Regions from separate parts of the Clostridium sp. 7_2_43FAA genome, predicted to be linked through region 1. Evidence: riboswitches for the same ligand, from Rfam matches in the RefSeq annotation. Region 1 holds a riboswitch; the other holds the start of a gene.
What was found. Region 1 has a riboswitch for S-adenosylmethionine ahead of CSBG_RS02585 (methionine ABC transporter ATP-binding protein). Riboswitches for the same ligand answer to the same signal wherever they lie in the genome.

Region 1 (8,274 bases):
AACAGTTGCGCCTCCAGCACTACCTAGCTCGAATCCCATACTTTCGGTTTCTGAAAGTTGTCCTTTCATTAGCTTATATATTTCATTACAATAAGCTCCTTTTATAATTATAATATCGTATTTATATTCTAATCCAATTAATAATTCCGATGGATTAAATGCTTCAAATGCTGGATTTTCCTTTTCTAAAGCTATAAGTTCATCCAATACAGTACCTGGAGTTTTATTTAAAGCTTCAGCTAAAGCCATTATTATCTTATTAGAATACTTTTCTATTTTCTTATTTGTATGAGTTGAAAGTAATTGTTGACTAACTCCAGTCTTTTTATATATATCATATCTCTTACTATTATTCCTTTGTAAATATAAATCTAAATAATTCATTTTCATTTCCCCTTTTATTTTATTAATCTATATTTGTTTATTACTAAAATATTTTTTACTACTTAATTATATTATATCATATTTTTTTAGAAATGTTCCTAAAAAATCAAACTTATTACAAATAAAAAAACTAAGCAATATTACTTAGTTTCTAAATTTAATTCATTCAATTTTAAGTAAGGTTTATTATTTTAAAAAGTTATTCTCTTACTCTTATAAAGGGGAGTCGCGTTTCGCGACTCCCCTTTGAATTATTTATTTTATCACCTAAAAGATATTCTTTAAATAATATATTCTCCTATCGCCTTTTAAACTATTGATTTTGTTACCTTAGAATAGTTTCCCCTTAATTTTTTCATTCTGTCATTTTTTCATTCTTCTCATTACTATCTGGGTATGGAACAATATAAGCTCCCTTAAGCCCATCCTTATTTAATTTAATCAATTCTTCTTCCGCTTCTTCATAATCTCGATAATATCCTAAACAAATTCTCCAACCCTCTCTTGTTGGCGTTTTAGGTTTTTTTATTGGAATATCAATTAAAACCTTATCAACCATAGCTAAGCAAGCTTTAGCTACCATGTACCCATACTTAATACTACTAAAGTTTTTCTCTATGTCTTCGTTAGATATAAATTCTGCTTCAATGATGACTGCCGGCATATTAGTTTCTCTTAAAACAGTATAACTTGCTTCTTTTATTCCCCTATCATTAGATTTTAAATTTGCTAATAGTTCATCTTTTATAAATTTTGCTAAATCTTCTGATTTACTTCCTTTTTCAAAGATTACTATTTCGCTTCCTTTTATAAAGTTATCAACAAAGGAATTCATATGGAAGCTAACAAAATAATCTGCATTCCAGTTATTTGCTATATTTACTCTGTCTTTTGCATCTATATTTACATCTGATGCTCTAGTCAGTAATACTATTTCTCCATTTCTTTCTAACAACCTTTTAGCTTCATATACTGCTTCTAAGACTATATCAGCTTCTCTTCTACCATGTTTCCCTATTGCCCCTGGGTCATTGCCACCATGTGCTGCATCTAGTACCCATTTTGCCAATTCTGTCCCTCCTATTATCTGTATATAAAAATACAGATATTGTATTATTTCATAATTTAGTATACTTATGATTTCAATACTTGGTTACAAAATTAATTTCTATCTCTTCAATTTTGACAAATATAAAAATTACTCGCCTTATAGTCTTAATAATTTCATTAATTACTTGCAAAATATAAAAGCCACTCCAAACTTTAAAATCTAGGAGTAGCTTTCTACTAAATCTAATTTTCTTTTATTTTATTTTTTATATTATTAAGATATTTTTCAATCTCTATATTTTCTCCTGATCCCTGTGCCAATATTTTGCTTCCTCCACCTTTTCCATTTATCTCTTTAATAGATTCCTTTAATAGTTTCCCCATATTAACTTGTTCCAAATCTTTAGAGCATGAAAATAATATATTGGTTTTATTATTATTATTATTTATAGTAGCAAATAAGCAAATAATATTACTTCTATCACCTATTTTATTAGCTAATTTTCTTATATAATCAATGCTTCTTTCATTAAATATCTTTGTTATGATTGTCAAATCATTTTCTTTACTTGAATTAGAAAGTATATTTTCTATTTCATAGTTTATAAGCTCTTCTTCTAACTTTCTTTTCTCGTTACTTAAAGCATCTATATTACTTTTTAAGTTTTTTATACTATTTAATGCTTCTTCTTCATTGCTACTTAAATAATTACATATGTCTTTTAGCATTTTATCTTTATATAAAGAATCTTTTACTGCCCTTTCTCCTGATAAAAACTCTATTCTAGTATTATTTTTATTCTTTTCATACTTTTTAATCTTAATTAGCTTCAAATCTAATGTTCTCTTTGGATGAACTCCACAACATGCATTTATATCCAAATCTCCAATTTTAACAACTCTTATTTCTTCCTCAGTATTTGGTAAATCTCTCCTTAAATTCATATTTTCTAGTTCTTTTTCAGTAGGTACAAAACTCTCTACTAAAATATTTTCTCTTATTATATAATTTGCCATCTTCTCAGCTTTTCTTATTTTCTCTTCAGTTAAATTCCCAATAATATCTACTGTGCTAATATCTTTTCCTAAATGTATACTTACTGTGTTACAATTAAAAAGCTTAAAAAAACATCCTGATAATACGTGTTGAGCTAAATGCTGATGCATTCCATCTTCTCTTCTGTCCCAATCTATTTTACCCTTAACAATAGTTGAATCTGATATATCCTGAGAAACAACATGATATATCTCCCTATTTTCTTCATATACATCTAATACATTTATCCCATTCAATTCACCAATGTCACAGCATTGACCTCCTCCGCCTGGGAAAAATGCTGTTTTATCTAATGCTATATGAAATTTATCATCTATTTTTTTTACATATATAATTTTTGCTTCAAATTCTTTTAAATATTGATCTATATAATATAATTTTTCCATATTTTTCACCTATTAATAATCTTCCTCAACCATTACATATATTTCTTTTGATATATTTGCTATCATTTCATATGCCTCATTACCCCAATCTAAAAGATATCTCTCATCCTCGCTTCCATTTTCATAAGGCTCATCACTTAAATCACCTATGTCCTTTGTCAATACTACTATTATATAAGGATCTTTAGCATATATAATTCCACAGTCATGGGCATATCTATAATAATCTCCTATCTTATGAGCAACTATGTCATAAGGTAAGTATTTATCTAATCTATCATGAAATACAGTTTCTTTCATATATTCTATAAGCTTTTCATAATAAGGGTTATTATCTGGATTTTCATATAGCCTTTCTAATACCTTATATAGCTGCCTTGCTGTAATATAATTCTCATAAGGAATACTATCATCTTCCGTTATATCTCTTAAATAGTCCGTTAATGATATTTTACTTATTCTATGAAGCATATTTTTAGTAATATTATCCGACTCAACTATAGATAAATAAATAGCTTCTTCAACAGTTATATTGGGAATTTCCTGTAAATAATATAAAACTCCACTTCCACCTTCACTATCTAACTTTTCATAATAAATAGTATCTTCTAAAGATATTGCTCCTTCAAAAACTTGATCTAAAATCATCATACATAAAGGTATCTTTGTTGTACTTGCTGCTATATAATATTTATCTGGATTTAATATATATTCATCATCTGTATTTAGACTTTTATAGTATATAGACATATTATCCTTATAATCTCCTGCTATTTCATCTACCTTTTTATCTATTATACTATTTGTTTTAGCATTACTTTTTTCAATCTCTTTGACTTCCTCTTTTTGGGCACACCCTTGAAAAGATAATATAAGCACAACAATTAATAAGATATATACTTTTTTCATTTATATCTCCTGCTTCAAAGCATTTTATTTTAGTTATATTTTTATAATTATTATACCATAGATGAATCTTTATAATTCTAAATACAAAAGAAAAGAGTAAGTAAAAAATTATTTTTTACTCACTCTTTACAGTCTATATTTTATATCCTACTTACTTTCTAGAAAGTTGGAATTACTGATCCATTATACTTCTCTTCAATGAATTTCTTAACTTTATCTGATGTTAAAGCATTAGTTAAAGCCTTAATTTTTTCACTATCCTCATTTCCTTTTTTCACCGCTAATACATTATGATATTTTTTAGAAGCTTCTTTAGTAGCATCTTCTAAATATAAAGCATTTTCAGCTGGATTTAATCCTGCTTCAAGTGCATAGTTTCCATTAATAACAGCAATACCCACTTCTTCTAAAACCCTTGGTAATTGAGCTGCTTCAAGCTCTTCAAATTTAAGATTCTTAGGATTTTCTGTAATATCCTTTGGTGTAACTAATTCCCCTTCTTTTAATTTTATTAATCCTGCACCCTCTAGTACTCTTAAAGCTCTTGCTTCATTTGATGGATCATTTGGCACTGCAACTGTTGCTCCTTCTTTTAATTCATCTAAGCTTTTAATAGTTGAAGAATAAACTCCTAGTGGCTCTAAATGAATACCTTTTGTATAAGTTAAGTCTAAGCCTTTTCCTTCATTAGTTTCATCTAAATATGCAACTGTTTGAAAATAATTTGCATCTAGCTCTCCTTCTGCTAGAGATGTGTTAGGTGTTACATAATCTGTAAACTCTACTATTTTAACTGTATATCCTTCTGCTTCAAGATCAGGCTTTATTTCTTCTACTATTTCCTTATGAGGAACTGGAGTAACACCTATTGTTATTGTTTTATCTTCACCCTTTGATCCTGTTTCAGCTTCCTTATTTGTATTTCCACAACCTATTAAGCTTATTGCTAAAGCCCCTGTTAATAATAATGATAAAATTGATTTTCTTTTCATTTCTTTAACCCCCTCGAAATAATTGATAATGCATAATTGACAATTGATAATTTAGGATATAACTCTTTCAGAGTTCTTTTAGTTAAATGTCTTTCATACATTTATCTTCTATATTTTAATTTAATTTTTGTATACTTTATTTTGATAGTTTTTTATATAGATAATTTCCTAGTGACTGTAACGCTTGTACGATTATTATTAGAATTATTACTGTGACAATCATAACATCTGTTTGATATCTTTGATAACCATATCTTATTGCTACATCACCAAGACCACCACCCCCTACTGTTCCAGCCATAGCTGAATATCCTATTATACTTATTATGGTTAATGTTAATCCTGATATTATTGAAGGCACTGCTTCTTTTAACATAACTTTAAAAATTATTTGTGTATTAGATGCCCCAAATGATTTGGCAGCTTCCACAACTCCTGGATCTACTTCTTTTAAAGATGATTCTATTATTCTTGCTACAAAAGGCGCTGCTGCTATTGTTAAAGGAACTATAGCTGCTGGTGTGCCAATTGATTTTCCTACTATTAACTTTGTAAATGGTATTATTGCTACCATTAAAATCAAAAATGGAAACCCTCTTAATATATTAATTATTGTATCTAAAACTCTGTATATAATTTTGTTAGGATTTAATCCATTTGGAGCTGTAACTACTAATATAATTGCTGGTATAAATCCTAATATAAGCGAAAATAATGTTGAGAAAAAAACCATGGCAATTGTTTTATTAAACGCTGGTATTAATATTTCTGACATTAATTAAGCACCTCCAATACCACATTTTTACTTTCTAAATATTCTATTACTTTTTCTTTATCCTTTACCTCTACATTTATTACTAAATTTCCAAGTACATCCTCTCTAAATTTCTCTAATTTGCCCCAAACTATTGAAAAATCTACATTTAACTCTCTAGCCATTTTTGTAATAATAGCATTTTCTGATGATGTACTTGGGAAAAATAGTTTTATGTTAATCCCTGTTGTTGGTAGTAGCTCATCATCTTGATCCCCTAAAAATTTCTTAAGGGAAAGTCCTGGTTTTAAGAATAAGTCTTCTGAATTGCCTTCTGCTTTTAAAATGCCCCCTTCTATTAATGCAACTTTTTCACAAACCTCTTTAACTACTTCCATTTGGTGGGTAACAATAACAATTGTTATACCTAATTCTTTATTTATCTTTGATAAAAGTGCTAATATATCTTTTGTTATTTTAGGATCTAAAGCTGATGTAGCTTCATCACAAAGTAAAATTTTAGGTTCTAATGCTAAAGCCCTTGCTATTGCTACTCTTTGCTTTTGTCCACCACTTAAGCTTGATGGTTTTACATCTGCTTTTTCTGAAAGGCCTACTAAGTTTAAAAGCTCAGTAACTCTTTCTTTTATTTTCTCTTTTTTAAATTTCTTGTAACTATATAACTTTACTCCTTTTTCTTTATTTTCAAGCTTATATTCTTTATACTCTTCTTCATATCCCCATACTTCCAATGGTAATGCTATATTTTCAGATACTGTTTTTCTACTTAATAAATTGAATCCTTGGAATATCATTCCTAACTTTTTTCTAAATTCCCTAAGCTCATATCCACTTAAATTTTTCACTTCTCTTCCCATCACTGTAATTGATCCATCTTCATAGTCTTCTAAACCATTTATGCATCTAAGTAATGTAGATTTTCCTGCTCCACTATGTCCTATAATTCCGTATATTTCTCCTTCTTCTATCCTAAGTGAAACTCCCTTTATAACTTCAACATCATTAAATCTTTTACTTAAGTTATTAATTTTAATCACAAGCCATTCCCCCTTTTAAGAAACTAAAGCAAAATAAAAAACGCACTGGAGAATAAATCTCTAGTGCGCGTAAATTCACATTATTAATTTATTCTCTCATCTATCAGCTAAAAAGCTGCAGGATTTAGCACCAAACTTAATAAGAATAAAATTTTGTCTAATACAAATTAGACTTATCATTTAATCCTATTACAGGTTGCTGGGTTTCACAGGGCCAGTCCCTCCACCACTCTTGATAAGAAACGTAATCAAATTATTTAATTTTTCTATTGATATTAATATACATTTATTGGATTAGATTGTCAACCCAATAATTTAAATTTTATGTATTTATTTTTATAAAAACTTAAACATTATAACATCCTTTTCTATGTTAATAAGCTCTGCATCTGTGTTTAACTCAATAAAGTTAATAATATTTTCCATTGTAGAATCTACCTGAGAACTACTTGAACATATTGATGAAATAGCAATTACTATACTTTGATGAATATCTTGATCTTCTACTTCATTTACCGAAATATTAAATTTATTTTTTAACTTTTGAATTATACTTTTAACTACCATCCTCTTTTCTTTTAAAGAATGTACCCAGCTTGCTCTTAGTTTTATACTCATTACTAGAACTTTCATCTTAAACCACCTACACTACAATTTTTAGATATTATATATCTTAACATTATTATGAATAAAGCTCATAGAGAATATTCTCTATGAGCTTTATTTATAATTTTTATAGGGGATTATTTTAATAACCTAACCAAATTTATTTTATTCTGCCATATAATTTTGTTAAATCATAAATTTCTTTTGCTAGTTTATCATCAAAAGCTTCTGATGAAGCTCTCCATACCCAATTACCACCTAAAGTAGAAGGCATATTCATTCTTGCATCATTACCTAATCCCAAGAAATCTTGCATAGTTGTTATGGCTAAGTAAGCTGGACTTCCCCAAACGCCTCTTATTAATCCTCTTGAAATTCCTTCTTCATAAGTTAAATTTAAATACCTCTTTGCTTTTTCTATTTCTTTCTTGCTTCCTGTAACATTATACCATCCACAAACAGTATCATTATCATGAGTTCCTGTATAGGCTACACAATTAACTGGGTAATTATGAGGTAAATCTCTGCTATCTCCCTCTCCAAATCCAAACTGCAATATTTTCATTCCTGGGAAACCTGTTGTATCTCTAAGTTCTATAACTTCGTCAGTCATCATCCCTAAATCCTCTGCTATTATATTAACATCCCCAAGTTTATCTTTTATTGCATTGAATAACTTTATTCCAGGTCCCTTTGTCCACTGTCCAAATTCTGCAGTCTTATTTCCATAAGGTATCTCCCAATATGCTTCAAATCCTCTAAAGTGATCTATTCTTACTACATCATATAGCTTAAAGCTTTCCCTAACTCTATCTATCCACCAACTATAGCCATCCTTATATAAGTTATCCCAATTATATATAGGATTTCCCCAAAGCTGACCTGTTGCTGAAAATGTGTCTGGCGGACATCCTGCTACTGTTATTGGCACCATATTCTCATCAACATTAAAGTATTCAGGATTACTCCATATATCTGCACTATCTTCTGCTACATAAATTGGAATATCTCCTATTATTTCAATTCCATTATCATTAGCATATTTTTTTAAACTATACCATTGCTTAAAGAACATATA
Region 2 (8,274 bases), 1.2 Mb from region 1:
AGAAAGTAGTTATGAAGATAGTTAAAAGTAAATTTATTTTTATTCATAAATAAGAGATTGGATTTTATTAAAAATATAAGTGATAAATTATATAAATATTTAAATTAAAGAATACACTAAATTAATATATTTTATGCCTTTTGGTGGAAGTCTTACGGTTAATAAGAATTTTTTTTGTTAAAATATTTATTTTAAATATATATAATATTGTATCGAATAAAAAATATAAAAATATAATATACATTATTAATGAATTTTCGAGGGGTTATATGAATAGGGGAAAAAATAATAAACAAAGTAAAAAGAAGAATACTAAAAAAAGAGAAGTTGATTTATTTCCTGCACTTAAAAATACTGTCGATGGAGATAGGTATGGTTATATAAATAAAGATGGTGAGGTAATAATTCCGTTTAAGTTTACAAGAGCATATGATTTTAACGAATTTGGATTAGCAATAATTAAGGAAAATAACAAGTTTGGAATAATTGATATTAAGGGAAATTACAATGTAAATCCTCAATTTGATAATATAAATCCATATAAAGAAGGAAGGGCAATTTATACTGAAAAATCTAAAATGGGGGTTTTGGATGAAAAAGGAAATAAATTAAGGGATGTAGTCTACGATTATATAGGAAACTACAACGATGGATATGCAGTTGTAGCTAAAATGAATGGTAAAAGCTCTAAATATGGATATATTGATTTAGATGGAAAGGAAATTACTGAAGTTAAATATATGCATGCAAATGATTTTAATGATGGCTTTGGATTGATAAAGATCAAAGATAGGGAATTTGCATTAATAGATACACAAGCTAATATTAGTAATACTTATAATTTTGAATATGTTGGGTCATATGGAGAAGACTTAATGGTATTTTCAATATTATTAGGTGGCCCATATGGATATATAAATAGAGATGGAGAAATAGTTATTAGTCCGATTTATTGTGATGCCAAAGGATTTAATGATGGGGTAGCAGTAGTCAGTAGAAGTAACAACAACATAATCTGTACACATGGAGTTATTGACAAATTAGGAAGGCAGATTTATGGTGAGATATATAGTGATATAAAACATTTAGGTGAGGGGAAGATAGCTTTAGGTTTACCAATAGGAGATAATAGTATATTTCCAAGAAGTATTTATGCTATAGGAGATTCACTTGGAACTCTTTTAACAAAATTTATTTATCTCAATATTGGTATGTATATAAATGGGTTATCATATGGATCTGATGATAAAAAAACATTTTTTTTAGATAGGTATGGAAGAATAGTAAAAAATCTACCAATGGTTGATGGAAGTGGTGAACTTAGAGCTAAAGGTGGAATTATACATGCTAATATAGATTACTCTCCTTATTATTTAGATAAAAATAATAAATTTATCTATCAGCCTAATAAAGAATTTCCTTTAGACAAAAAATATTCATTAATAATTGATAAGTATAAACCTAATATTAATTATCTCATATATATTCCACAAGTGAAAGGGATACATGATGAAAATGTAGAAAAAGAAGTTAATTCAAAATTACGAAAAATATCATTTTATATACCAGCAAAAGAAGAAGTAATAGATAATGAGCCTAATATTATAGAGGATCAGGTATTATCATATAATTACTACGGAAATTTTCAAATATTATTTTACAAAGATAATTCATTAATAATAGATCTATTAGGATACTATTATTCATTAGGAGCAGTTAATGGAACACCAATAAGAAAAACATGTGCGATTGACTTATTAACAGGAAGATTTTATAAGCTAAAAGATTTATTTAAAAGTGATACAAATTGGAGAGCAATTTTAAATAAGATAATAAGTGGATTTATAGAAAATGATCCTAGTTATGAATATGTTTTTCCTGGTTCATTTAAAGGAATATCAGAGAGTCAAGACTTTTATATAGATAAAGATAATTTATATATTTATTATCCTCCATATAAAATAGGGCCTTATTCTGCTGGGGTTATTACTTTTAAAATACCATTTACTCAAATAGAGGATTATTTAAATAGCCAAGGAGATTTTTATAAAAAGTTTAATGGATAGGAATAAGAAGCATATTGGAATTTTAGAATTCTTATATGCTTTTTTATTACTATAATTAGATAATATCTTAAATAATATACTCGTAAATGATGATAAATGAAATAAAAAAACTAAGGAAACAATATAAACCTAAAGAATAATATATATTATAATCAAATAAACAAAAGATATTTAGAAAGTGAGGACTAAGATGAACTATAATAATTCAAATTACAGTTATGAAGATTATTTTAAAATAATGAGCATGAATAATGAAAATTGTTCATGTAATAATCAAGAACAATATGATAATCAAGAATATATAGTAAATATAGAAGAAAGATTACCTAATATAAATCCTGATTTACAAAATGCATCTCAAATGAAACCAAATAATTCAAGAAACATAGATATGTTTCAAGGTGTTCAAAATAATCAAGAATTAATGAAATCACAAGGGATGCAATCTTTTCAAGGATTCCAAAATTCCGAAGTGACTCAAGAAATGAACTCAGTACAAGGAATGCACTGTCCTATGCAATGTTCAGGAAAACTTCAATGTAAGAATCGAAACAAGGTAATTCAAATACCAGGACAAGTAAGAAAATGTAATCAGCATTGTAATATAAATGGTAAAAATTTTATTATTAATAATAAAAATTTCTTTAATAGATATTTTACTAGATATAATCATTTTTTCATAAATGATTGCAATTATATAAAAGATCATTTATGTGATTGTAATATTATTCATTTTTCATCTCAAACTATTTATAAGGGATGTAAATATCTAGGATCAAAAACAGTAGTTGCAAATAAATGCAATAAAAATTTTAATAATAATTGTTGTTTTAATAATATCTTCTAGTCATCTTTATTTTGGTTTTGTAGTACTACTATATTTTATGGTAGTACTACAATTTAGTATCTTTTAATAATATAAATCCACTTCTAAATAGAGATAAAAGCTAGGCTTATTCAAGTCTAGCTTTATTTCTATTACTACTTTTCACTTTCTTTCCATCTAATTACAAATTCATCAAGAATTCCATGTAGAGTTTTTCCTATAGTAGTATAATCTTCATCTCTTAAATTTGCTAAAGAAATTCTTATAGACCATTCTGGACCTTGAAAGCCAGATCCACTTAATAATACAATGGATGATTCTTCAGCTAATCTATATAATACCTCAACTGGTTTATAACTGCTTTCAAGATAATTTGCAAATTCTGAACCATAATTGTAATTTGCCCACTCTAATAAGTCAAATTCCGTATAATAAGCTGCATCATTTATATCTTTTCTTAAGCTTAGGCCAAGACTATCAAATAGTAATTTTTGACGTCTATGACATATTTCTATAGTTTGTTTTTTATATATATTTTCATCATCTAATAATGCAAATGCACAAAAAAATGCCATTTGTACTTGTTGGGGTGTAGAAAGGCCTGCTGTATGGTTTAAGGCGACCTGTCTGCTATCTGCAACTATCCTATCAATGAAAGGTATAGTTTCTGGGTTTAATTTCATATCACCATATCTTCTATTTAAAATTTTCTTTTTATCTTTTGATAATTCTTTCAAAAGTTTATCATATATATTTTTTTCATGAATAGCTATAGTCCCTAATCTCCATCCTGTAACTCCAAAATATTTAGAAAAGGAATAAACTCCTATAGTGTTATAAGGCAAATCGGCCATTAATGATCTAAACTCAGGAACGAACGTACCATAAACATCATCAGAAATTATCATTATATCTTTATTATATTCATTTATAATAGAAACTAGGTTTTTTCTACACTCAGTGCTTAATGAAACAGAAGGTGGATTACTTGGATTCACTATAAATAAAGCTTTTATAGAATTATCTTTAAGTTTCTCTAATTCATATAATGGATATTGCCAAGTATGTGTACCATCAATTGTTGTTTCAGTAGCTTTTATAGGAACTATTTCTAAATCATATCTAGGTAAAACAGGTATTTCTAGATAAGGAGTAAAAATTGGTACCATTATTGCTATTTTATCTTTAGGGTTAAGAAGCATATTTGATCGTAAAGTATCAAATATATAACACATTGCTGCAGTAGCTCCTTCTACTGCAAAAATATTAAATTTACCACTTGGAGGCTTATTGTAACACATTTCTTGTACTAAATAATCATGAACTATTTCTTCAATATGATACAGCATTCTATCTGGCACAGGATAGTTATCTCCAATAATTGCATCCGTTAATTCATATAAGTAATCATCAGCATTAAAGCTTTTTTCATTTATTCCATATTCAATTATTTTTTTTAGTAATTCTGTCCCTGGTAAAATATTATTTTTATCTATAAATTCTATGAATCTATTATAAATACCATTTTTTTTAGGCATTCCAGCTAAATCACCATTATTAATATCTTTTTTAGTTTCATCAACAGCAAAAAGACCAAATGTAAAAAAAGCTTCTCTAGGAGTAGATGCTGTCCAATTTGGATTTCCCCTACCAGCGTCTAAAAGAATACGGGCTGTTTTTTCATTTTCACCATGAGCTAGTTCTATTAACCTATTTTTAAATTCAAATGGACTTATTTTACCATAAATTTTTTCGATTTCTTCACGCTGTAAGTTTTTGTCCATAGTTTTTCTCCTTAAATAAAAGTTTTATCTTATTTTTTGTTATGAATTAAAATATTATTCCTTTAATATAGATGAATTAATAATATAAAAAATTAATACTAACAATTTATATAAAAATTAAACTTAAACGTAATTATTTATTGAAACATATTTACAATAAATAATAAAGATTATATAATTATATAAAATAATATCTTATTAAGAGTGGTGGAGGGACTGGCCCTTTGAAACCCAGCAACCTGCTTTCTAGTGTGGTGCTAAATCCTACAGATTTTTCTGAAAAATAAGAGTAATAGAGTTTGTATATAATCCTTTCTTATTTTAGAAGGGATTTTTTTATTGATATTAGTTGTGTATATAATATTTAGAGTTATTAAAGGGGGGCTGTATAATGAAGAGAGATTTTGAAATAGTAAAAGACTTAGAAAAAAGAATTTTAGTAATAGATGGGGCAATGGGAACTAATATTCAATCATTTATGTTAAAAGAAGCTGATTATAGAGGAGATTTATTAAAAGAATTTCCTATAGATCAAAAGGGAAATAATGATTTATTGAGTATAACAAAGCCAGAAGTAATTGATGAAATACATCGAGGATTTTTAGAGGTAGGTGCAGATATAATAGAAACTAATACATTAAATTCAAATAGAATATCACAAAGTGATTTTGGACTTGAAAATTTAGTTTATGATTTAAATTATAAAAGTGCAAAGCTAGCTAAAATGGCGTGTGATGATTTTTCTAAAAAGGATGGTAAAAAAAGATATGTAGCAGGATCTATAGGGCCAACTAATAGAATGGCATCATTATCTCCAAATGTTGAAGACCCAGGATATAGAAATATATCTTTTGACCAGTTAAAAGATGCATATGTAGAACAAATAGGTGCTTTAATTGATGGAGGTATTGATTTAGTTTTAATAGAAACAATTTTTGATTCATTAAATGCAAGAGCTGCTATTATGGCTGCAAATGATGTTTTCAGGTTGAAAAATAAAATCCTTCCTATAATGGTATCTGGAACAATATCAGATAAATCAGGAAGAATTTTATCTGGACAAAATCTTTTAGCTTTTGCTGCTTCTATGAAAAACGAAAATATCATTTCAATAGGACTAAACTGCTCTTTTGGAGCGAGAGATTTAAATCAATTTATAAAAGAGTTATCAGAAACTCAGGATCTATTTGTATCAGTTTACCCAAATGCAGGCTTGCCTAATGAATTAGGGTTTTATGATGAGTCACCTGAAATAACATCAAAGTGTATTGAAGAAATGTTAAAAGAAGGATATCTAAATATAGTAGGCGGATGCTGTGGGACTACTTATGAACATATAAAAGCAATTGCAAATATAGCTAAAAACTATAAACCAAGAATTGTAAAAGGAATTGAAATAGAAAGTGTATATAGTGGATTAGAAATAACCAAGGTGAATAAAGAAAGTAATTTTATTAATATTGGAGAAAGAACGAATGTTTCAGGATCTTTAAGATTTGCACGACTTATTAGGGAAAAGAAATATGAAGAAGCTCTTTCTATTGCTAAAGAGCAGGTTGAAAATGGTGCTCAAATAATAGATATAAATTTTGATGATGGGCTTTTAGATAGTGAAAAAGAAATGGATTATTTTTTAAAACTTTTAGCTTCAGAACCTGATATTTCAGCTAAACCTATAATGATTGATTCATCAAGATGGGAAGTTATAGAAAAAGGTCTTAAAGTAATTCAAGGGAAGCATATAGTGAATTCTATTTCTTTAAAAAATGGAGAAGAAGATTTTCTAAAGAAGGCAAAGATTATTAAAGATTTTGGCGCAGCAGTAGTAGTAATGGCTTTTGATGAAAAAGGTCAAGCAGATAATTATGAAAAGAAGATAAGTATATGTAAAAGAGCTTATGATCTTTTAGTGAATAAAGTTAATTTTCCACCAGAAGATATAATATTTGATCCGAATATTTTAGCAATAGCAACAGGGATTGAAGAACATAATAACTATGCTTTAGATTTTATAAATGCAACTAAATGGATAAAAGAAAATCTACCATATTCTAAGGTTTCAGGTGGAGTTAGTAATTTATCATTTTCTTTTAGAGGTAATAATAAAATAAGAGAAGCTATGCATTCAGTTTTCTTATATCATGCTATAAAAAATGGTATGGATATGGGGATTGTGAATCCAAGTATGATTCAGATATATGACGATATTCCAAAAGATTTACTTAAATTAGTTGAAGATGTTATTTTAAATAGTTCTGAAGATGCAAGTGAAAAACTTTTAGAAGCTGCTACTTTATATAAAAATGATTTAAGAGAAGGCGGGGAAAGTAAAGAGGATTGGAGAAACTTAACTTGCAAAGAAAAACTAGAATACTCTATAGTCAAAGGAATTACTAATTATATAGAAGAAGATTTAAAAGAATCATTAAATTTATATGATAGGACTTTAGATATAATAGAAGGCCCTTTAATGGATGGAATGAAAAAAGTAGGAGAACTTTTTGGAGATGGAAAAATGTTTTTGCCTCAAGTAGTAAAATCAGCACGAGTTATGAAAAAAGGAGTTTCATACCTAACGCCGTATATAAATAGTGAAAAAGATGGTGAGTTTACTCGGGATGGAAAAATATTAATAGCTACTGTAAAAGGTGATGTTCATGATATAGGAAAGAATATAGTTGGAGTTGTTTTATCTTGTAATAACTTTGAAGTTATAGATTTAGGTGTCATGGTTCCGTGCGAAGAAATAATAGATAAAGCAATTAAGGAAAATGTTGATATAATTGGGTTAAGTGGATTGATAACTCCATCCTTAAGTGAAATGATAACAGTAGCAAAGGAAATGGAAAAAAGAAATTTAAATATTCCACTTATAATTGGTGGTGCAACTACATCTAAAGTTCATACAGCATTAAAAATAGATCCTAATTATAGTGGACCAGTAATATATGGATATGATGCATCTAAAACTGTTGAAATTTGTAAGATATTAGTATCAAAAGAAAAAGATAAATTTATAAAGAAAACTAAAGAGGATTACAGGTTACAAAGAGAAAATTATGAAAAGGTAAAACTTGAATTTATTTCATTAGAAGAAGCAAGAAAAAATAAATTAAAAATAGATTGGAAAAATACTCTTATTAAAAAACCTAATTTTTTAGGTGTGAAAGAAATTTATGATTATACTATAAAAGATTTGAGGCCTTTTATAGATTGGAGTTTCTTTTTTTCAGCTTGGGGAATGAAAATGAAATTTCCACAAATTTTAGAAGACAATAGCTATGGCAAAGAAGCCAACAAAATATATTATGATGCAAATAAATTATTGGATGATTTAGAAAATAGCAAAATAGTGAAACTAAAAGGAGTATTTGGGTTATTTAAAGCAAGTTCTGCTGAAGATGATATAAGGATTTTTGATAAAGATAATAATTTAATAGAAACTTTTAATATGTTTAGACAACAAAAGAAAAATAAAAATAATATAAACCTTTCTTTAAGCGACTATATAGCTCCGGAGGGATTAGAAATTGATGATTATATTGGTGCATTTTTAGTAACAAGTGGAACTGAGGCTAAAGAGTATGCTAATAACTTA

Region 2: it holds a riboswitch for S-adenosylmethionine, as region 1 does, so the genes downstream of both, metH (methionine synthase) here and CSBG_RS02585 (methionine ABC transporter ATP-binding protein) in region 1, are expected to answer to the same signal.

The regions. Positions count from the first base shown of each region.
Region 1 covers NZ_JH815222.1:209,436-217,709, reverse strand. The annotation lists gene CSBG_RS02615 (helix-turn-helix domain-containing protein) at 1-384, opposite strand, end outside; gene CSBG_RS02610 (N-acetylmuramoyl-L-alanine amidase) at 740-1,453, opposite strand; gene CSBG_RS02605 (DHHA1 domain-containing protein) at 1,678-2,877, opposite strand; gene CSBG_RS02600 (serine hydrolase) at 2,890-3,786, opposite strand; gene CSBG_RS02595 (MetQ/NlpA family ABC transporter substrate-binding protein) at 3,945-4,778, opposite strand; gene CSBG_RS02590 (methionine ABC transporter permease) at 4,915-5,553, opposite strand; gene CSBG_RS02585 (methionine ABC transporter ATP-binding protein) at 5,553-6,590, opposite strand; SAM riboswitch class I at 6,684-6,832, opposite strand; gene CSBG_RS02580 (DUF503 domain-containing protein) at 6,927-7,223, opposite strand; gene malQ (4-alpha-glucanotransferase) at 7,357-8,274, opposite strand, start outside.
Region 2 covers NZ_JH815222.1:1,361,266-1,369,539, forward strand. The annotation lists gene CSBG_RS07955 (WG repeat-containing protein) at 270-2,066, shown strand; gene CSBG_RS07960 (hypothetical protein) at 2,257-2,913, shown strand; gene aspD (aspartate 4-decarboxylase) at 3,048-4,676, opposite strand; SAM riboswitch class I at 4,869-4,966, shown strand; gene metH (methionine synthase) at 5,068-8,274, shown strand, end outside.